DNA from 4 places in the Aliiglaciecola sp. SL4 genome. Region 2 is predicted to be linked to each of the others. Evidence: predicted binding sites of a transcription regulator. Region 2 holds the regulator's gene; each other region holds the start of a gene.
The links. Region 2 encodes LexA, which represses DNA repair genes until DNA is damaged. Its sites were predicted from a motif close to TACTGTATNNNNATACAGTA; they were not measured.
Positions count from the first base shown of each region.

Region 1: the regulator LexA is predicted to act here: its motif matches at 3,474-3,493, upstream of recA (recombinase RecA).
Region 3: the regulator LexA is predicted to act here: its motif matches at 3,239-3,258, upstream of AB6T38_RS15165 (exonuclease domain-containing protein).
Region 4: the regulator LexA is predicted to act here: its motif matches at 1,865-1,884, upstream of AB6T38_RS15520 (YebG family protein).

Region 1 is NZ_JBGOSE010000009.1:10,945-16,834, reverse strand. It holds gene mutS (DNA mismatch repair protein MutS) at 149-2,728, opposite strand; gene pncC (nicotinamide-nucleotide amidase) at 2,891-3,376, shown strand; gene recA (recombinase RecA) at 3,587-4,621, shown strand; gene AB6T38_RS13355 (PA2169 family four-helix-bundle protein) at 4,989-5,435, shown strand; gene AB6T38_RS13350 (YqaE/Pmp3 family membrane protein) at 5,491-5,649, shown strand; gene AB6T38_RS13345 (endonuclease/exonuclease/phosphatase family protein) at 5,733-5,890, opposite strand, start outside.
Region 2 is NZ_JBGOSE010000004.1:95,833-101,722, reverse strand. It holds gene ctaD (cytochrome c oxidase subunit I) at 1-65, opposite strand, end outside; gene coxB (cytochrome c oxidase subunit II) at 77-1,231, opposite strand; gene lexA (transcriptional repressor LexA) at 1,714-2,337, opposite strand; gene plsB (glycerol-3-phosphate 1-O-acyltransferase PlsB) at 2,593-5,043, shown strand; gene ilvA (threonine ammonia-lyase, biosynthetic) at 5,097-5,890, opposite strand, start outside.
Region 3 is NZ_JBGOSE010000011.1:95,859-101,748, reverse strand. It holds gene AB6T38_RS15180 (cryptochrome/photolyase family protein) at 1-247, shown strand, start outside; gene AB6T38_RS15175 (YgiQ family radical SAM protein) at 420-2,663, opposite strand; gene AB6T38_RS15170 (CPXCG motif-containing cysteine-rich protein) at 2,975-3,166, opposite strand; gene AB6T38_RS15165 (exonuclease domain-containing protein) at 3,310-5,469, shown strand.
Region 4 is NZ_JBGOSE010000012.1:43,006-48,895, reverse strand. It holds gene AB6T38_RS15530 (cyclase family protein) at 1-132, shown strand, start outside; gene AB6T38_RS15525 (serine hydrolase domain-containing protein) at 184-1,374, shown strand; gene AB6T38_RS15520 (YebG family protein) at 1,519-1,809, opposite strand; gene AB6T38_RS15515 (NYN domain-containing protein) at 1,929-2,420, opposite strand; gene AB6T38_RS15510 (ABC-F family ATPase) at 2,457-4,046, opposite strand; gene AB6T38_RS15505 (outer membrane protein assembly factor BamE) at 4,583-4,939, opposite strand; gene recN (DNA repair protein RecN) at 5,051-5,890, opposite strand, start outside.

The DNA.
Region 1 (5,890 bases), on a different contig from region 2:
CCAAGGAACCGACAAAAAGATCGGCATATGGACGGCTCAACAGTATACGGAAAGCTGCGTTTCCATACAACGAACTTTTTCATTTAAGGGTGACAAATTTTGATTTGAAATAATCTGAATTTTGCCAGCTACATAAACTTTCAATATCTCAGGATTGCTTACTCATTTCTTTCAATGAATATACCAGTGCGAGAGCTTCTTTAGGTGTCAATTCATCGGGTTCAATTTGATTCAATTTAATTCGCAAATCATCCACTGAATCTAACAGGTCAAGTTGTTGTGAGTGATCACTTACAGCCAGCTCACTACTATCAATGCTGGGTTGTTTCTCCAAAATGGCGAGTTTCGTTTTGGCTGAACGAATCACGCTTTTAGGCACGCCAGCCAATTGCGCCACTTGTAAACCATAACTGCGGTTCGCTGGACCTTCTTGAACAGCATGCATAAAACGAATTTCGTCGTTGTGTTCAATGGCATCAAGGTGCACATTGGCTAGGTTATCAAGTTCGGTTGCTAATTGGGTTAGCTCAAAATAATGGGTGGCAAAAAGTGTGTAGGCGTTAATCTTTGATGCAAGATATTCGGCACATGCCCAAGCTAAGGATAGACCATCATATGTACTGGTGCCGCGACCTATTTCGTCCATTAACACTAGGCTGTTCGCCGTTGCATTATTTAAAATATTCGCCGTTTCTGTCATTTCTACCATAAAGGTAGAACGTCCAGAAGCGAGGTCATCAGAAGCTCCTATGCGGGTGAAAATTCGGTCGATTGGTCCAATAGTCGCTTGCTGGGCAGGTACAAATGAGCCTATATAGGCCATCAGCACAATTAATGCGGTTTGCCGCATGTATGTTGATTTTCCGCCCATGTTTGGTCCAGTAATAATCAACATTCGTCTTGATGGTGTCATAGCTAAGGGATTAGCGATAAAAGGGCTTTTCATCACACTTTCAACCACTGGGTGGCGACCTTGCTCATAAAAAATCCCGGTCTGTTCACTCATCTCTGGGCAGTGCAAATCTAGGGCTTCCGCTCGTTGGGCTAAATTACAAATCACATCTAGCTCGGCAAGGCCCATGGCACTTAGCATAAGTTCATTTAATTGGGGTAATAGTAAATCGAACAACTGATCATACAATTGTTTTTCTAACGCCAGGGCACGTCCCTGGCTGGTAAGCACTTTGTCTTCGTGTTCTTTAAGCTCAGGAATTATATAACGCTCGTTATTTTTTAGGGTTTGCCGACGGACATAATCTGCAGGGACTTGATCAGCAAAACTGCGACTAACTTCAATATAATAGCCGTGAACTTTATTGTAATTTACTTTGAGGGAAGGGATGCCTGTACGTTCTTTTTCGCGGATTTCTAACTGCTCTAGATAGTCTGTTGCGCCTTTGGCTAAGTTTCGCAGTTCATCCAACTCTTCATTGTAACCCGGAGCAATGACCCCGCCATCGCGAATTAATACCGGCGGGTTAGGGATGATGGCCTTAGATAAAAGTTCGCCAAGTTCAGGGAAGTTGTTGATATCTGCACTCAAGTTAGCAAAGTAGGGTCCTAAATTTACTAACTTTTGTTGTATATCTGGCAGCATGACGAATGCATTAGCCAACCTTGAAAAATCTCTAGGTCGTGCTGAACGTAAGGCTAACCTGGCTAAACAACGTTCCATATCCCCGACGGATTTAAGCATGTCGCGTAAATCTTCGTGTTCGTCTGCGTGTAGGGCCTTTATTTGTTGTTGGCGGCTATTTATGACCTGTAAATCGCGCACTGGGGTTTGGATCCAGCGTTTTAATAACCGACTTCCCATTGGGGTGACTGTGAAATCTAGAATACTCGCTAATGTATGCTCTACGCCGCCAGATAAATTTAAGGTTAATTCTAGATTGCGCCTTGTGGCTGCATCCATGAGCACGGTATCGTCATTGTTTTGCAACTGAATATTGCGTATGTGTGGTAAAGCTGAGCGTTGTGTGTCTTTAACATATTGAACAATGCATCCCGCAGCACAAATGGCAATTTTTGCATTTTGAATACCAAAACCATTGAGCTCCTTGGTACCAAACTGTTGGTTTAACTGTTTGTTGGCGGTTTGGAAATCAAACTCCCACACAGGGCGGCGGCGTAAGCCTACGCGATCGTCGATTAAATGAAGGTGGCTAAACCCTTCAGGATATAGCAACTCGGCAGGATTGCAGCGCTGCAATTCCGCTAATAAGGCTTCTTCACCGGCCAGTTCAGAGATACTAAAACGGCCGCTGGTAATGTCGATTATGGCAAACCCGAATGTCTCTTTTTGGACAAAAACTGAGGCCAATAAATTATCTTGTTTATCTTCTAATAAAGCTTCGTCTGTAACCGTACCGGGAGTTACAATGCGCTGAACTTGTCGCTCAACAGGACCTTTGCTGGTGGCGGGATCACCTACTTGCTCCACAATCGCCACCGATTGCCCCATTTTAACTAAGCGAGCGAGATAACTTTCTACTGCATGATAGGGCACGCCGGCCATTGGAATGGCATTACCACCTGACTTACCTCTAGCAGTTAAGGATATATCTAATAGCTCAGAGGCTTTTTTCGCGTCATCAAAAAATAGCTCGTAAAAATCCCCCATACGATAAAATAACAGAATATCTGGATGTTCAGCTTTTATAGTTAAGTACTGACGCATCATGGGAGTGTGGCTATCTAGATCTGACTGTTTAACGCTATTACTCATTGAGGTTGGGATCTCTTTGCAGGTTGAGGTTATGCTTGAATAAATGCCTTATCTAAATAAGACGTTAAAAACAATTGGGCATTATAAGAAGTATGGGTTTTTTTTCTAGCAGTTGTTAGTACAATCTGCCATATAAAAAATTTAATGGAGCATATTCGTTCTATGTTAACCGAATCTATTGATTTATTAGCCCATCAACTGGGTCAACAGTTAACCCAAAAGGGATGGACAATTAGTTGTGCTGAATCTTGTACCGGTGGTGGTGTTGCTTTTGCAATAACCAGTATTGCTGGAAGTTCTCAGTGGTTTAAACAATCATTTGTGACCTATTCTAACGAAGCGAAACAATCTTTATTGGGGGTTAGGCAAGAAGTCTTGATTTCATTTGGCGCTGTGTCGGCTCAAACTGTGGAACAGATGGCATCTGGATGTGCACAAAAATCCCAGGCCAAAGTAGGCGTTTCCGTTAGTGGGATTGCTGGTCCCGATGGTGGTTCAGAAGATAAACCAGTCGGCTTAGTTTGGTTTGGATTTTACATCAATGGCGAAATTTTTACTGAAAAACAGATTTTTTCTGGCGATCGTCATCAAGTTAGATTGCAAGCTATTGAGTTTGCTTTGCAACAGACCAGTCACAGAATTGGTTAAGCAATACATGGTTTTGGTCAGTTAATCCTTGTAACTTTAGCGCTGATTTTTAACGCTCTTGGTCAGAAAATCACAAAACAAGTAAAACTGTACTTGCAACTGTATAATCATACAGTATACTTCTCAGCATAAAGTTTAGGTTAAATAACAAATAAACAAGTTCGTTGAAGCTTTGTTTAATTTATCACGCTATTTTCGAAGGATATTCCGATGGACGATAATAAATCTCGCGCATTATCAGCTGCTCTTGGGCAGATTGAAAAACAATTTGGTAAAGGGGCGATTATGCGCCTTGGAGACAACCAAGCTTTAGATATTGAAGCGGTTTCAACCGGTTCTTTGACTATTGATATTGCGTTGGGAATAGGCGGCTTGCCTTGTGGCAGAGTGGTCGAAATTTATGGTCCTGAATCATCGGGTAAAACCACCCTAACTTTACAAGCTATCGCTGAAGCACAAAAAATGGGTAAAACCTGTGCTTTCGTTGATGCTGAACATGCCCTTGATCCAGTCTACGCGGCAAAGCTAGGTGTTAATATCGATGATCTTTTAGTGTCGCAGCCAGATACCGGTGAACAAGCATTGGAAATCTGCGATATGTTAGTACGCTCTGGTGCAGTGGATGTTGTGGTTGTCGATTCCGTGGCAGCGCTTACCCCTAAAGCTGAAATTGAAGGTGATATGGGGGATTCCCACGTTGGTTTACAAGCGCGTTTGATGTCACAAGCGCTACGTAAATTAACCGGTAATATTAAGCGTTCAAATACCTTAGTTATTTTCATCAACCAAATTCGTATGAAAATTGGGGTGATGTTTGGTAGTCCTGAAACCACCACTGGTGGTAATGCGCTTAAGTTCTATGCTTCTGTAAGATTGGACATACGTCGTATTGGTGCGATTAAAGACGGGGATGAAGTTGTTGGTAACGAAACTCGAGTTAAAGTGGTGAAAAACAAAGTAGCACCGCCATTTAAACAAGCTGAATTCCAAATTTTATATGGCCAAGGTATTTGTAAAGAAGCGGAGTTGATTGACTTAGGTGTTAAGCAGAAGTTTGTTGAAAAGGCTGGAGCTTGGTATAGCTACAATGGCGAACGTATCGGTCAAGGTAAAGCGAATGTGGTTAAATACCTTAGAGAACATACAGATATGGCCGATGATATTGAAAAGCGTCTTAGAGCGGAGTTATTACTGTCTAAAACAGTCAAACCAGAAGATCCTGTAGCTTCTGAGGATGTGTTGTAACCCTAACCTTATACACATCCCTTAAGCGTGAGTTCCCCGCTAACAAAGTTGGCGGGGTTTTTTATGTTTTTTAATAGCTACCTGTCTTTGTAAACTTTCCATTCCCAGAGTAAAATTTTTACAGTTATACACCTTTACCTTTCTTTCTAATTCTTTATTTCCCTTCTTATTACTATTTCATTCATTTTCTTTTTTTAATTTAAGTTATTGAAATATTTAAATAATATTTAATCATTCAGTTTGTTTAAGTGTTTATTTCCAGAGTTTTTTCACTATGGTGTGCTTTCTGCACCATCTTTAACCGAGTAACGACACAATCAAAGAGCAATTTTGATTATTTATTTTCGATCATTAAAAGGAGATTTTTATGAGTAATGAAGTGAAACAAGTAAACAAAGTAACTGACGTGATTGAAGTCCTAAGAGCGGGCGCAGACTTTTACGAAGAAAGCATTGATAAAGCTACGCATCAATCTGTAAAACAAGTTTTTGCGCGAATGATGTTTGAGAAAAAAGCTGCAATTGAAGCTCTTCAGCCTTTCGCTATCGCCGAAAAAGGCGAGAAGGAAAAGGGGGAGTCTATCACTGTGAATGTCCGCAATATGTACACAAAATTAGTAGGTGCATTATCGTTTGACAAAGAACATACCTATGTCAGCCAGCTCGAAGAAGTGGAAGATAAAACCTTAGAGGTAATCGATGAGGCTCTTGAAGAAAAGCAGCCTGATACATGTGCATTAGCACTTCGTGAAATTCGAGGCACAATGCAAGCATGTCATGATGAGATGAAAGCATTGCAGGAAATTACTGCTTAGCCGCTCACAGCGCGGCTTATAGATAAAAAATGTTTAATAAATATTGAGGTAAAACATGGATATCATCAGACTAATACTAGCAATTCTACTTCCGCCTGTTGGTGTATTTCTTCAAGTCGGATTTAGTGGCGCGTTTTTCTTAAACATACTACTAACCATTCTTGGTTATTTGCCAGGTATAATTCACGCAGTTTGGATTATTGCCAAAAGATAAGACGAGCTTTGAATAGTGTAAAGTCCGCTACGCATGGTTAAAGTTTGCGAGCGGACTTCCTTAATTATTAAAACCATTAGCAGTTAATCCATATGACTTTTTACCATCAACTCTGTGTACAGAGGAAAGTGGTCAGAATCTATTGACGGTAGCCTTTTGATATCTACCAACATAAAGTGTTGTGAATGAAAAAGGTGATCGAGAGGCCACCTAATCACTGGGTAATCTGCATGAAAGGTAT
Region 2 (5,890 bases):
TTTATGCCACTAGGAGCATGATGATGGTGGTCGTCATGATCGAGTTCGGTTGTCGCTGTGCTCATAACTGCTCCCCTTATTGACCTGTCATTACGGCGTTAACATCTTTAGCTTGGACCATGTCGCCGGTATCGTTACCCCAAGCATTTCGTTCGTAAGTAATAACTGCTGCCAGCTCACTCATGGTTAGTTGTTTTGCAAAAGCTTGCATGGCAGTGCCAGTTTTACCGTTTAATACGATATTTATGTGTGCTGTCATGTCATTAAGCACCATTTCACTATTGACCAAGGCTGGAAATACGCCTGGTAACCCTTGTCCATTTGGTTGATGACAAGCTGCACAAGCACGCATATAAACCTGCTCACCATTGCTCATCAACTCTTCCATGCTCATATTCATAGCCAACAATCTTTGCTCTTCTTCCTTGGCTTTACGCTGTACTTCTTCTTGAGCGTTTATCCAAGCTTCGTATTCAGCAGGTTCTTTGGCAACCACAACGATAGGCATAAAACCGTGATCCTTTCCGCAAAGTTCTGCACATTGACCGCGATATACACCGGGCTCAATGACGTTTGCCCAAGCCTCATTAATAAACCCTGGGTTAGCATCTTTTTTAACAGCAAAATCAGGCACCCACCAAGAATGGATAACATCATCCGAGGTAACTAAAAATCGCACTTTTTTGCCAGTCGGGATGACAAGAGGACGATCAACTTCCAATAGGTAGTTATGTCCTTTTTCGAATTTGTTGTTGATTTGCTCTTGCTGGGTGGCCATCACGGAATAATATTCAACATCATTTTCCATGTATTTGTAATGCCACTTCCATTGAGAACCGGTAACCAGCACAGTGACCTCTGAGTTTTCGGGGTCTTCCATGGCGATCAGTGTTTTAGCGGCAGGGAATGCCATCACGACTAAAATAATGAAGGGTACAATTGTCCAAGCAATTTCTACTTTCACACTTTCATGAAAATTAGCAGGTTGCGCACCTCTAGATTTACGATGGAAAATCATACTCCAAAACATCACACCAAATACTAGAACTGCAATAACCACGCAAATGAAAAACATAAGCATATGCAGATCATAAACTTGGCCACTAATCTCAGTCGCACCTTTGCGCAAATTCAATTGATACTGATCAGCAGTCGAAGTCGATTCTGCAGACACTGTAAATGCAATTAGACTGGTCAGTATTACCAATACGCCGGACCATATCTTTTTCACTCAACACCTCCTGATGATGTAAGCCTTTTCCAAAGGAGCAAAGCAGAGTTAATAACCGCAAAAGGCTCAGTTCTGGTAAACGACTTGGGATCTTAATGTTACATAACTGTAAAAACCAGTATAAGAATTACTCAACTAAAGTCTAACGTCTAGTGTTTTTTGTTAAAAATTTAAACAAGCGCTTGATTTTCAATCAAAATAGATGGAAAAGTTATGATTTATAACGAATGGAAATAACTTTAACTTTGGAACCAACTAAAGTTGATAATGGTTATCGATGACCTCCAAGAGTGGTGTCTAGCAAGGGAGGATGTGCATTTTATATCTAGTTAAAATAGAGGGGTTGGATAAAAATATTTTCTAATAAAACGGATTAACAAAAACTTAGCTTGAACTTAAGTTTTTAAAGTCCTGAATGCAAAATAATAAAAAAGTGACCCTTAGGTCACTTTTCAGTGTAACTTTGTCACAGAAACGGAAGTTTACATCCAATCAGCGTTACGAATAACACCGACTGCGATACCTTCAATATTAAAAGGCTGCGAAGCCAAATCCACTTTAATAGGATTAAACTCGTCGTTTTCAGCATGTAGGATCACTTCTCTACCACGCTTTTCTAGCCGTTTTACCGTCACATCTTCGTCAACTCTTGCTACCACAACCTGACCATTGTGAACATCAGTTGTGCGATGAACTGCGAGCAAATCACCATCTAAGATACCAATGTCTTTCATACTCATGCCACTAACTCTTAGCAAAAAGTCAGCACTGGGTTTAAATAAATCAGGGTCGACTTTGTAGTGACACTCAACATGCTCTTCGGCCAATATTGGCTCGCCAGCAGCCACTCGCCCGACTAAAGGTAATCCAGCCTCTTCCAATTCATCTTCAAGGGGTACATTCAATTTGATTCCCCTAGAAGTACCAGGGAGGATTTCGATGACACCTTTGCGTGCCAATGCTTTAAGATGCTCTTCTGCCGCATTAGCCGATTTAAACCCCAATTGACGAGCAATTTCAGCACGCGTTGGCGGCATACCCGTGGCTAACATGGTGGCTTTTATTAATTCAAGAATTTCGCTTTGTCGTGGTGTTAGTGGACGCATAAACAGCCTGTTTTTCTATACAGTTTAACTGTTAGTATATACAGTTACCCAGAGAAAACAAAGGTTGTTTTATATTTTCTCATGAATTATCAAAAGCCTATTGATTTAATTAGGGTGACTTTACATACGCTAACAATATAAAATGGTAGTACAACCTAATAGACGTTGGTCTGCGCATTTTAATATGCAAACATGAATAGAGTTCGACTCTTCATGCTATGCTTTTAACGAACTCGAAACCTCAAGGTGTTATATATGGATTGGCTGCATAATTTGCTGCTTTCGATTTTTGCTTTTCCCGTAAAATGGCTAGTCAAAGTCAATAGTATTCCCACTGACATTGAAACTGAGTTAGGAATAGATAAAAGCAAACCCATTGTATATTTGCTTAGAACCCACTCGATTACTGATCAACTCGCCCTTAAAATGTCGACCAAAAAAGTCGACTTACCCAATCCGACTAAAAAAATCATCATCGGTGGTGAAGAGCATAGCGCCAGTGTCTTTCTAGAGCAGCCGCAATCTGTCATTGGCAGGACCATTAAAGGCACTAAAATCGCCGCCGACTTAACCCATTTATTTCAACTTCACAAAGACAACGCCGATCTTGATTTGCAAATTGTGCCGGTGACGGTTTTTTGGGGCCGCGCACCTGGCCGAAAGTCCAATGGATTAGCTGATCTATTAGCTGATAAAGCTTCGCCCAGTTGGTTACGAAAGTTCTTTATCGTATTGTTTTTAGGCCGTGATAATTTTGTCTCTTATAGTAAAGCAGTATCGTCTCGAGATATGACTAAGTTGCCTGGTACTGAAGCCGAAATCGCGCACAAATTGATTCGTTTAGCCGGCACCCATTTCCATCGGAAAAGACAAGCTTTTAACGGCCCTATGCTGTTAGAAAAGCAAGAGTTGTATAATTCAATTTTGGGTTCTGTGACGGTTATTAATGCCATTAACGAAGAATCTAGACAAAAAAAAATCCCGCTATCTAAAGCTAAGGCAAATGCTAAATCTTATATAAACGAAATTGCGGCGGATTACCGTGAGGGTTTAATTCGATTCGGCGACCGTGTTTTAACTCGGATCTGGAACAAAATCTATGATGGAATCGAAGTTGGTCATGCCGATAAAGTCCGGAAACTAGCCCAAAATGGTCATGAGATCATATATGTTCCTTGTCATCGCAGCCATATGGACTACCTGCTATTAACTTACGCCATTTACCATCAAGGTCTGGTTACCCCTCACATTGCAGCAGGGATCAATTTAAACTTTTGGCCTGTTGGCGGCATTTTTCGACGCGGCGGTGCATTTTTCCTACGTCGTAGTTTTGCTGGCAATAAACTCTACACAAGTGTATTCCGCGAATATCTAGAACTCCTGTTTAACAAAGGCTATTCGGTTAAATATTATGCTGAAGGCGGACGTAGCCGAACTGGAAGACTGCTACCACCAAAAACCGGGATGCTAGCAATGACCTTACAGGCGATGATCAAAGGAGTTAATCGTCCAGTCAGTATAGTACCGGTTTACATTGGTTATGAGCATGTGATGGAAGTAGGTAGCTACCTTAGCGAATTAAAAGGCAATACCAAGAAAAAAGAATCCGTATTCGGGTTATTTTCTGTGGTTAGAAAGTTGAAAAACTACGGCCACGGCTTTCTCAATTTTGGTGAACCTATTCAGCTTAATAATTTCCTTGATGAGCAAGTACCGAGTTGGCGCGATGCGCAAAACAGTGAGGTTGATAAAAAACCAAGCTGGCTAACCCCAACCGTAAATATCCTTGCTAATCAGGTTATGGTGCGAATTAATCAGACAGCGGCCATAAGCGGTATGTCACTTTGTGCATTGTGTTTACTTTCAGCTAAGAAAAACGCAATGGGCCAATTGGAACTCGAGCAGGCAGTGGATGACTATATTCACTTGCTAAAATTATCACCTTACAGTGAGTTGGTGAGCTTGCCTGACAAAAGCGGGCATGAAATTGTAGAACAAACCCTGAAACTGGGGAAAATGAACGTCTCTGAAGATAGCTTCGGCAAAATTATCTCGTTAGAGCAACGTAATGCTGTCACCTTAACTTACTATCGCAATAATATTTTGCACTTATTCGCCATTCCGGGATTAATCGCCGCCATCGTATTTGCTCACAATGGGTTGGAGAAATCTAAATTACTTGATCTTATTATGCGCCTCTACCCAATGTTGCAGCGAGAGTGGTTCCTTTACATGTCGAGCGAACAAGCAAAAGAATATGTGGAAGGCTTAATTGAAAGCATGTTAGAGATGGGCATGATAGTGACCGCAGAAGATAAACTAGCCCCAGCTCACTCCACCGCAGAATCATTCTATTCATTGTGGTTATTAAATCGCTGTGTTCAGGAAACACTGCAACGTTATGCATTGGTGTTATCTTTATTAGCAAAAGAAAAGAAAATGACTCGCTCAGCATTGGAGCGAACAAGTGCGAAATTTGCTGAACGATTGTCTGCATTGCACGGCATTAGTTCACCAGAATTTTTCGATAAAAATGTATTGGCAAGCTTTGTGAATGCCCTTAGGGAAAATCAACTTCTAGCAGATAGCGAAGATGGCCAATTACAACATTCCGAAACCAGTGAAACTTTGCGCCAAGATATTATCGCACTAATAGCACCTGAAATAGCCCAGCGTTTAGAAAAGCTTTACGCACTGCAAAGCTAACTTTCAGACATAAAAAAGGCTCCGATTAAGGAGCCTTTTGCATTTTTTGACAATTACTTTGCTAAATCAGATAAAAAGAACTGATAAGCAGGGTTCGTTGTTTGTTCATCATATTGGTAGCCAAGCTTATCCAAATGCTGATCAAAATCGACTCTAGCTTGGTCCGGTAAATCAAACCCCGCAAGCACCAGACCTTCAGCAGCCCCATGATTACGATAATGGAATAAGGTAATATTCCATGACTCACCAAGGGTATTCAAGAACTTCATCAAAGCGCCTGGATATTCAGGGAACTCAAACGAAAAAATATGTTCATTGAGTAACGTCGGCGGACGACCACCAACCATGTAGCGCACGTGCAGCTTAGCCATTTCATTTTCAGACAAATCAAAACACTGATAACCGCTATCGGTGAGCAACTTTTCCAATTGATGATACTCTTCACGTCCAAAACGTAATTTGATACCTACAAAGATATGGGCTTCACCATCACTGGAATAGCGGTAATTGAACTCGGTAATAGTTCTACCGCCTAACAGTTCACAAAAACGTTTAAATTCACCTTTTTGTTCAGGAATTTTAACCGCAAAAACCGCTTCTTTTTGCTCACCCAGTTCACAACGCTCAGATACATAGCGCAAAGTATGAAAATTGATATTTGCACCACATAAGATGCCACCAATTTTTTTACCGGACACATTATGCTCTGAAAGATACTTTCGAATACCCGCCACCGAAAGTGCACCTGCAGGTTCAGCTATGACTCGAGTATCATCAAAAATATCTTTGATTGCCGCACAAATTTCATCAGTGTTAACGGTGATGACATCATCCACGTATTGCTGAC
Region 3 (5,890 bases), on a different contig from region 2:
CAATAAAATGTCCGATTACTGCCAACATTGCCATTATAACGTTAAGCAGAAAAACGGCCCACAAGCCTGCCCGTTTAATTACCTATATTGGGACTTTTTGGACCGTAACCGAGACAAGCTCGCCACCAACCCAAGGTTAGGCATGCCCTACGCCACCTTAAACAGAATGAAAGATGAAAAATTACGGCATATTCGTCAAGACAGCGAAATATTCTTCAAGGCATTAGATAACAACCAGCCCGTGTAGCATGGCATTTATGCCGTGGGGTTGTAGCACGGCATTTATGCCGTGGGTTGTTTATACGTGGAAATGAAACATGTTATGCCATGGAAACGATGCCATAAACACACCAACGTAAACTTAACACCTAAGGTCAACCTAGGCTATTACGCGGGATACACTCCCGCACTGAACTTGATTAACGTTTTTTGTTGGACTTACCCGCCGCTTTATTGTGGGGCTGATTATCACTAAAGCGGGTTAACCCTTGCTGAGATTTAGCTTTTCCTTTGCCTTTGGCAAACGCTTTATTCCGCGACCGTTTGGCATAGTTATTATGAGCCTTCCCACTTAATTCATCTTTGCTTTCTGCGGGTACTAGATGTTTAGCTCCGTTTCCGATCAGGTGGGCTTTACCCATTTCTTTTAATGCTTTGCGGATTACTGGCCAGTTTGCAGGATCGTGATAACGTAAAAATGCACGATGTAAACGGCGGTGGATCTCGCCTTTTGGCACTGTGACTTGCTCACTTTTGTGATTTACTTTATGTATCGGGTTTTTACCCGTGTGATACATAGTAGTCGCGTTAGCCATGGGCGAAGGATAGAAGTTTTGTACCTGATCCAATTTGAAATTGTGCTCTTTAAGCCACATGGCTAAGCTCACCATATCCATATCTTCTGTGCCCGGGTGAGCAGAAATAAAATACGGGATCAGATACTGAATTTTGCCCGCTTCTTTGGTGTACTTATCGAACATTTCTTTAAAACGTTCGTAAGTGCCCATGCCGGGTTTCATCATCTTATCCAGTGGCGCTTTCTCAGTATGTTCAGGGGCTATTTTTAGGTAGCCTCCCACATGATGGGTAACCAGTTCTTTGACATAATTGGGATCTTCAATGGCCAAGTCATAACGAACGCCAGAAGCAATTAAAACTTTCTTCACCCCTTCAACTTTGCGGGCTTTTTTATACAGCTCCACTGTGGGCGTTTGGTCGGTATCTAGGTGACCACAAATATCTGGCCACACACAGGAGAGACGACGGCAAGTTTGTTCAGCTTTGGCACTTTTACAACGCAATTTATACATATTGGCTGTAGGACCGCCTAAATCGGAGATTACCCCGGTAAAACCTGGTACTTTGTCGCGAATTTGCTCGATTTCACGAATAATCGAATCTTCAGAGCGACTTTGGATCACCCGTCCTTCATGCTCGGTAATAGAACAGAATGTACAACCACCAAAACAACCACGCATGATATTCACCGACGTTTTAATCATGTCGTAAGCAGGAATTTTGGCTTTGCCATAACTAGGATGAGGCACACGGGCATAGGGTAAATCAAACACCGCGTCCATCTCTTCGGTTTCCAATGGAAATGCCGGCGGATTTATCCAAATAATACGATCGCCATGACGCTGAGCCAACGCGCGAGCGCAACCTGGGTTGGTTTCTTGATGTAATATCCGTGATGTATGAGCATAATGAGTTTTCTCAGCTCGCACCACATCATAAGGTGGCAACATCACATAAGTCTTTTCCCAAGGTTTTCTGCGCTGGGTTTTAGAGGTAAATGGTTGCACCACCACAGGTTTGGCTTTTTGAGCATCATCAATGACTTTGTTTTGCTCATCTTCAGCCACAGCACACTTATCTTCAATGTATTCATAAGGGCTAGGAATAGGGTCAATTTTGCCAATTACATCTACGTGCGTTGAATCAACACCTTGCCACTCAGGCAATGGTTCTTTGCGTATCACCGCAGTGCCGCGAATATCCTGCATATCTGCGATAGTCTCGCCTGCGGCAAATCGATGGGCCATTTCTAACAAAGGGCGTTCGGCATTACCAAACATCAACATGTCGGCTTTAGAATCAAACAGCACTGAACGTTTAACTTTGTCTGACCAATAATCGTAATGGGCTATGCGGCGCAAACTTGCTTCGATACCACCAATGACTACTGGCTTTTTGTAGGCTTCTTTACAACGTTGGGTATACACAGTAACGGCTCTATCAGGACGTTTTCCACCTTCATTATTTGGCGTGTAAGCATCGTCGTGACGTAATTTTCGATCCGCTGTGTAGCGGTTGATCATAGAGTCCATATTGCCCGCAGTTACACCAAAAAATAAGTTTGGTTCACCTAGTTTCATGAAGTCTTTTTTGCTGGTCCAGTCTGGTTGAGAAATTATCCCCACTCGGAACCCTTGGGATTCGAGTACGCGGCCGATTACCGCCATTCCAAAACTAGGATGATCAACATAGGCATCCCCGGTCACAATAATAATGTCACAGCTATCCCAGCCTAATTGATCCATTTCCTTTCGAGACATAGGCAGAAACGGCGCTGGACCAAAACATTCGGCCCAATATTTAGGATAGGAAAATAGCCCTTTTTCAGCTTTCATTCGCTGAACAGGCTGTCGCATAACAGTCATGTATTGTACCAAGAAGTTAAGGGTTTAAAATTTTGCGGAGTATACCAGAAAAAGCCTTTAGACAAGAACATTATCACTATTAAGTGGGTTAACCGAACAAGACAAAGTGTCAACAATACTGCTCACTATTTGAACATTTTGTATGTTTATGTTGCACAGCTGACTTTATAAGCAACGGAATACTTTCCTTATTCGTCATACTCATTTACTCCCTAGCAGGTTACTCATCACCTCCCTTGCTACTTATTCGCATCACGCTTGCTTTCTACTCGTCATCTCGCTTGCTCTCTACTCGTCGTCTCGCTTGCTCTTTACTCGTCATCCCGCTTCGCGATCACCTCAATACCAAAGCCGTTATCAATGACTTGTAATTCAATGGGTTGGCAACATATTTGGCAGTCGACGATTTGCTGTTGGTTGATATCGTTGGCTTCGTCGATTTCTAAATCGTTGATTGTCATACAGTACGGACATTCAAATTTACTGGCGACTGTGAGGCTCATGGTGACTCCTTGAGTTGTTAAGATATTATGGTTTACGGAAAAAACACTGAAAAAGTTTGAAAAACCACCCAACACTGACTGGATATACAGTAGTTTTTAAAATACACTAAAATAGTGTCCAATCAATATGATTATATGCTTTGATGAAAGAGCTCCCGAGCAAATATTATTTAACCCATTTTCATGAGTTTCTTGGGTTTATTACTGGCCCCTGTGCACATTTGCTCTCTACTGAAGATAGTGCCTTTATTGATAAATTTCATGCTCTTTGTGAAGACGCCCAATGTTTGTACGTTCGTGGGCTCAATCGAAAATCTCCCATCATTAAACGTACTTCACTGTTTTACGAAGAAATTAACCATCACCAATTGCATTTAGACACACTAATAGCAGAAGGTTTTTACACAGAAGTGAACCAGTGCCACTTTGCAGAGTTAACCAATAACCTCACCAAACCAGAATTAGCGCAAGTATTGCGTAATGCAGATATCAGTTTTAAAACCTCCCAAAGTAAAGCCGATTATTTACAGTTAGTGCAAGAATATTGTCAATTTGAAGACTTCTCCCCGTTGCTCGAAAACAACACGGTTATACACCGAGGGAAAGACCAGCACATACACTATTTTTTATTTTTGTTTTTTGGGGATCTCAACAGTAACTTATCCAAATTTTCCATGCGCGACCTCGGAATTATGCCGACGCAGCGAGGAGTAAGTACTGATAATGCACGATTCGACTTCATCGACGAAGCTAAGAGTGCGTTTTTCTATGCGCATCAGCGCCGCCAAGTGTCCACCCTAACCGCTAGTCAACAAGTTTCACTTGCCCAGCAATTTACCTCTTTTCCAGTGCCCCAAGGTACCCTTGCCAACGAATATTGTGACCGCTTTTTATTAAAATTAGGTAAAGCCATTCTCCCCCAAGATGTCTCCCTAGGGATCAACTTATTGGCAGCCTCTGCCGAGCCCCTAGCGCAAGAAAAAGTGATTCGTGAAAAATACAAATTAGGGGAAACAGACTGGGTAAAAAACCGCTTAGAGAGAATTATTGAAGAGCCAGAGTCAGAAGCCTTATTAACCTTTGCTGAAGACTTTTTAGCCCGTAAATTTCAACAAAAACGTACCAGTAGCCTCACCGATATGTTGCGGGAGCAATCCACTAAAGTTTTGATTGATGAGATGTACATGGACTCGGTGGAGCAAGGGGTAAAACTGTATTATCAGAAGCAGAAAAAACAGGCCTTTCGCACTGAAAATAGGCTGTGGCGTGCATTGTTTGGTTTAGTGTTTTGGCATGAGCTTTTTGAAATGGATAGCAATGCATTGGTCACTGAATTCGATTACAAACCCCAAGCTATCAGTCAAAATAATTTCTATCACCTTTACGAGCAAGATATTGAGACGCGCCTTTACCGAATGACCAGTGCCCAACTCACCTTCAAACAATTATCCAAAGTTATGCTCGAAAAATACGGTCGTCCTAACGGTATTTTTCGTTGGCACAAATCCTTGCTTGAGGTGTTAGCGGTATTTTTTGATCATGTGGATATCGAAGGCTTTAAAGACCATCTAAGAATGATGGCAAAAGACTTTAAAAACTATGCTGATGGTTATCCAGATATCATGGTGGTGGATGATAACGGATTGCGCTTTGAAGAAATAAAGGCGCCAGGTGATCAATTACGTAAAAATCAGCTATTAACCATCAAACAGCTTAGAAAATCAGGGTTTAAGGTGGCAGTGACCCAAGTTGAGTGGTTTTTAGATCCCCAACAACCCTATGCTGTAGTTGATATCGAAACCACTGGCGGACGGGCAAATCAACATAGGATTACTGAAATTGGCATAGCCAAAGTTATCAACGGCAAGGTCATTGATAGTTGGCAAACTCTGGTCAATCCCCAGCGTCATATTCCACAAAAAATCACTCAATTAACCGGAATTGATGATGAAATGGTTAGCGATGCCCCTTTATTTGTGGAAATAGCAGAAAACTTACGCAGCTATTTGTCTGATTGTGTTTTTGTTGCCCATAACGTGAATTTTGATTATGGGTTTATCCGCGCAGAATTTGAACGCCTCGATCAAAATTTTCGTATGCCTAAACTGTGTACCGTCCGCGAGATGCGCAAAGCAGTGCCGGGGCTGCCATCATATTCATTAGCCAATCTAACCCGACATTTTGGGATTGATATGAGCAGACATCACAGAGCCCTTTCAGATGCACAAGCCGCAGCAGAGCTGTTATTTATCATCAACGAAGTTCGCCATCAAAAAGCCAGTGATAACCAATCGCGGGGCTAAAGCACCCGCCTACAAAATACATGTAGCATGGGCTTTAGCCCATGGAGTTTGCCCTCAAACATCCCATTCACGGCATAAATACCGTGCTACAAAACCCTGTAGCATGGGCTTTAGCCCATGGAGTTTGCCCTCAAACATCCCATTCACGGCATAAATACCGTGCTACAACAACCTGTAGCATGGGCTTTAGCCCATGGAGTTTGCCCTCAAACATCCCGTTCACGGCATAAATACCGTGCTACAAAACCCTGTAGCATGGGCTTTAGCCCATGGTGTTTGCCCTCAAACATCCCATTCACGGCATAAATACCGTGCTACAACAACCTGTAGCATGGGCTTCAGCCCATGGAGTTTGCCCTCAAACATCCCGTTCACGGCATAAATACCGTGCTACAACAACCTGCAGCATGGGCTTCAGCCC
Region 4 (5,890 bases), on a different contig from region 2:
GTTGAACACATGTGCAATTTGCAATCGCTGCCAGATAAAGGGTTTTATTTTTATGCGGTGCCGGTAAAAATCAAAGGTTTTGGTACCTTTCCGGTGCGCGCATTTGCGCAATTAACAGAACAAAAAACCTAAACCGAAAGATCTCACCATAAGCTATGTCTTGTAAGACAAATAGGGACGAGTATGAAAACTGCAATAAAATGGATATTTAGTACATTCTTAGTAATTTTAATCATTGCTGTCATCGGGGGCTGGTGGATTGGACCGACTTGGCGTTCCTTGCTCTTAGATCCACCTAAAGATACTGATGTCCTGTTCTGGAGTCAAAGCCAGCGAGATGCAGGTTTTCTAGTGCTAGATCAACTGTCATTTCTGGTGAAATCCCGGGAAATTACACCAGCAGATAATATTAGAGTGTTGCCTAAAGGCGAGGCACTCGTTGTTAATGAAGATGTCGATAGGTTTTTTGACGAGCAGCGTTTGGCTGGCGGCTTAATCCTGCATAAAGGCAAAATTAGATTTGAAAAATACGCACTTGGACATTCACAACAAGGACGTTGGACGAGCTTTTCAGTGGCGAAATCATTTACCTCAAGCTTAGTGGGGATTGCGCTAAAGGAAGGTCATATTCGTAGTCTCAAGGATCCTGTGTCTGATTATATTGCGGGGCTAAAAGGTTCTGTCTATGACGATGTGACCATTGAACAATTGCTAACCATGACATCAGGTGTGGCGTGGAATGAAGATTATTACGATACAAACTCTGATGTGGCGTTATTTAATAATCACCAAGCAGAAGACGGTTTGCCAACAATAGTTAGTTATATGCGAATGCTAAATAGGGCTCATCCTGCGGGAGAAAAGTGGAATTATTCAACAGGTGAGACTAACCTAATTGGTATTTTGGTAGAGCGAGCTACCGGTAAAAGACTGGCAGATTATCTAACTGAAAAGATCTGGCAGCCTTTTGGTATGGCTAACAAAGCAACCTGGATTTTGGGGGCTGATGGTAATGAAATTTCTGGCTGTTGCATTCAAGCAAGCTTACGAGACTTTGCTCGCTACGGTTTGTTTATACTAGAACAAGGCAGAATAAATGGGCAATCTGTTTTACCCGATAACTGGTTAGCTAAGGCGACCACTACACAAACTGAAATAGGTGTTGAGGGCAGGGGCTACGGTTACCAATGGTGGACATTCGATGACGGCAGTTTTACTGCTGATGGTATCTTTGGACAAACAATATTTGTCGATCCTAATAGAGATCTCGTGATTGCATTTAATGGTAATTGGCCCACGGCTACCGATTCGAATTTAGATAGTAAACGTTTAGAGTTTATCGATAAGATAAGAGAAGCAATAGATTCGGAATAACACTATTGTTAAAAGGCTCGCTTTTCCATGTTTGTGGTAACTGGAGTATCACTTTCTTGATTGATATATAGAATCGAGAAAGTGAACCAGCGCTTACACAAACGCGTAAGCGTGTTTTTAAACTAGGATAAAGTATCTTACTAATTAAGCTTTCTTTTTATCCATCTTAACTACTTCCGCTTTTTCTTGTTCTAATATGGAATCCGCATCTGTGCCTTTAAATAATTTGGCAATGACGTCTTTATTTTTAGACAATAAAATAGTGAGGTCTTCGGCAACATCATTTGGCAATTTGATGCCTTTTGCTTGGATATAAGTGCCTAGATTATCCGCAACATCAAGCATTTTGTCATATTGATCAGCCGCCTTTTTGTCAGAAGTCACAAGTTTTTCTTCTCCATTTCGCTCAACAACATATCTCACAATAATAGCCATTATGTTTCCTCATATTTCTGTTGGTTTTGTGCCATCAAGGATAAATATAGCTTAATACTGTTTGTATGTACAGTATTTTGCTGAAGCACTAAACAAATGGTAGCGAAGTGTGTTGACGATTATTTAAGGAATGCTGAATTGGCTTCAATAGGATGATATATATCCACGCAATCGCTTAAGGTTTTGGCGGTGAGTTGAGGAACGCTATAGACCTGTGTTGAAACCTGATACTTGCTTTTGATATAACCCATTAATACCGCAAAGTCGCCATCTCCACTGAGTAAAATCACCTCGTCTAGAAGCGGTGATTGATCGATCATATCAACGGTAATACCAACATCCCAGTCACCTTTAGCTGTGCCATCGCTGCGTTGAATAAAGGGTTTTAGTTTAACTTCAAAACCAATATGCCTAAGGGCATCTTGAAATTTAATTTGTTGGTCATGTTGACGGGCAATGGCATAGGCATTGGCAACCACTATGTTGCCGCGAGTTGAGAGGTGCTGCCAAAACTGTCGATAATTAAACTGTTTTTGATAAGCCTGTCGGCAGGTGTAGTACACATTTTGCACATCCACAAAAACGCCGATGTTTTTGGTTTTATTTTGCATACCTTTACCGCCTACAGGTTAGTTAAGTTAGCTTAATTAAACGAGTTTTTTACTGCTTAAGTAATCTTCGTAGTTACCTCTAAAGTCGACAATGCCGTCTTCTGTAATTTCCAGAATGCGAGTTGCCAATGAAGATACAAACTCGCGGTCGTGGCTGACAAATAACAAGGTACCAGGGTAGTTTTCAAGAGCTAGGTTTAATGACTCAATAGACTCCATATCCAAGTGATTGGTGGGTTCATCCATTAACAATACATTGTTTTTCTGAAGAATGAGTTTGCCGAAGATCATGCGGCCTTGCTCACCACCAGATATCACCTTGACGGACTTATCAATTTCTTTTTGGGAAAATAACAATCTGCCCAGTGTCCCTCTAATAACCTGTTCGTCATCACCTTCTTTACCCCACTGATACATCCAGTCTAGTAAAGTTTTGTCTTCTTCAAAGTCGTGTGCATGGTCTTGGGCGTAATAACCGATGGATGCGTTCTCAGACCATTTTACAATACCACTGTCAGCAGCAATATCTCCATATAAGCAGCGCATCAGCGTTGTTTTACCCGCACCATTAGGACCAATGATGGCAACTCTTTCGCCGACCTCGATCATTAAATCCAGGTTTGAGAATAGGGGAGTGTCAAAGGATTTACTGAGTCCTTCCACTTCAAGGGCTAATCGATGCAGTTTTTTGTCCTGATCAAAACGAATAAATGGGTTTTGACGACTAGAGGGTTTAACTTCATCTAGTTGGATTTTATCTATTTGTTTCGCTCTGGAAGTGGCTTGTTTCGATTTTGATGCATTTGCAGAGAAACGGCTGACAAAAGATTTTAGTTCTGCAATTTGCGCTTTTTTCTTAGCGTTGTCAGACAATAAACGTTCTCTGGATTGGGTCGCTGCGGTCATATACTCATCGTAGTTGCCAGGGAAAAGTCTTAATTCACCGTAATCTAAATCCGCCATATGAGTACAAACACTGTTTAGGAAGTGACGATCGTGGGAAATAATGATCATGGTACAGTTACGTGAGTTTAGCGTATCTTCCAACCAGCGAATGGTATCAATATCCAAGTTGTTGGTCGGTTCGTCAAGCAACATGATATCTGGATCGGAAAATAGAACTTGGGTTAACAACACCCGTAATTTCCAGCCTGGAGCCACTTCACTCATAGGGCCATAATGCAGGGCCTCTTCAATGCCCACACCAGTTAGCAGTTCTGCTGCCCGGGATTCTGCGGTGTAGCCATCCATTTCGGCAAACTCAGACTCTAATTCTGCTGCTCTTATGCCATCCTCTTCGGTCATTTCAGGATTGGCATAAATCGCATCACGCTCTTCTTTTACTTTCCATAACTCTTCATGACCCATGATCACGGTATCAATTACAGAGTATTGTTCAAAGGCGAACTGGTCTTGTTTTAGTTTACCAATTCGTTCATTAGGATCTTTGGTGACGTTACCTGATGATGGTTCTAAATCATTACCCAGAATTTTCATAAACGTGGATTTACCGCAACCGTTAGCGCCGATAAGACCGTAACGATTTCCCTCTCCAAATTTAACGGAAACATTTTCAAAAAGAGGCTTGGCACCAAATTGGATGGTGATATTGGCAGTAGCTAACACGATGGCAATTCCTATTGATAAAAGACATATAAATTTTGCGCGGGATTATGCCATAAATAACTAAGTTTTGATGGGGTTTGTTGATATTAATCGCGGACTGGGTGTAAAGGGTGGAATAAAAGCTAAGCAGGAGGGTAACCAGCTAGTTTAAAGTGATAATAAGAAATTAGCGTCTGGTGAGGGAGTTGTTTAGCAGACACAGTGGAAAACAGTCGAGCGAATACCAAGTCCTAGCGCGTAAACACGGATTAACCAGAAAACAACCGGAATGAAGAGGGGAAGCTTAGTAGGACTAAAGCAGGGGGATAAATAATAATTGTCAGCTCAGAATTAAGCTAATGTAATGACTAATACTAAGGTGACTACTAACGTAACTACAATCGTAAAGAGTAAGGTAAATAAATACAAACGTAACGAGCTTGATGGCGCTTAAGATTAATATATTAAAACTTACTCACTCAGAAATTCACTAACAAGCCTATATGCCCCTACTATGAAGATTTAAGGTGGCATATAGGTGGTAATTTAGCTATTTGTTACTGATCTAATGGCGTATTAAAATCTTCGGAAAGCTCAAAGTCACCAGTTACGCTAGCCACTTTTTCGTCTTCAAAATGAATGATTAATTCTTTACGAAAGTCTTCACCACGTTTACTCATACCCCGTTTCATTTCGTAGACGTAATACCATGTATCATGGTCAAAAGAATCTTGAACAACAGGGCGGCCAAGAACATATATGACTTGTTCCTTGGTCATTTCAATTCGTAGTTGCTTAACGCTTTTTTCCTGAAGGAAATTGCCTTGGGGAACGTCAATACGGTATATCCAATCTGTGCAACCAGACAAAAACAATGTTGTTACTACAGCAACTATTATACTTTTATACTTCATTCATTCTTTCATTTAAGTTAAATAATTAATTTAGCTAAGCCGTTAAGGCTGCCTATTTCTGGACACGCATGCTAACTCACCATGAGGCCTGCAATCAATATTTAATCGAGACTAATGATAACTGCTCAGCAATTCTTTGGCATTTTCGATAGCTGAATTAGTCAAAGTATCGCCAGCTAATAATCGAGCTAACTCCTCAATTCTCTCACTTTCTTGCAAACAAAGCATATGTGTTTCAGTGGTCTTTTTATCTGAAAACTTAGTCACAAACATTTGCTGATGACCACTAGCAGCTACCTGAGGTAAGTGAGTGACACATATCACTTGGCTTGTTTGCCCTAGTTTCCGTAACAATTTTCCAACTACAGAAGCCGTAGGCCCACTAATTCCAGTGTCTACCTCGTCGAAAATCATAGTTGGGATTAAGTTACCTTTAGCACTAATCACCTGTAAGGCAAGGCCAACTCGAGAAAGTTCACCACCGGACACTACTTTTTCCAAAGTATCTGCTTGTATGCCTAGATTTGTGGAGATTAAAAACTTCACCTTGTCTAAACCAGAGGGCGAGGGAGCCAGCTGTGGATCAAATTCTATGCAAACAGAAAATTTTGCTTGCGACATATTCATATCTTGAATGTGTTGCTCTACTAACTTGGCCAATTTATTACCAGCTTTGTTTCTGCTTTTACTTAATTTTTCTGCTGCACTGATATAGCTTTGTTGCAGTATTGCGAGCTTGCCCTGTAATTCTTCCAGAGATTCATCTTGATTGTCTAACTCTTTTAACTCAGCTGACAAATGTTGATGATGGTCAAATAGTTCCTCAGGTCGCACACCATGTTTTCTTGCTAAATCTAGCGCTTGTGAATAACGCTGTTCAATTTGCTGCATTCTCATGGGATCAATTTCTAAACGGTCCGTATAGGCACGTAATTGATTAGATGCCTCGTC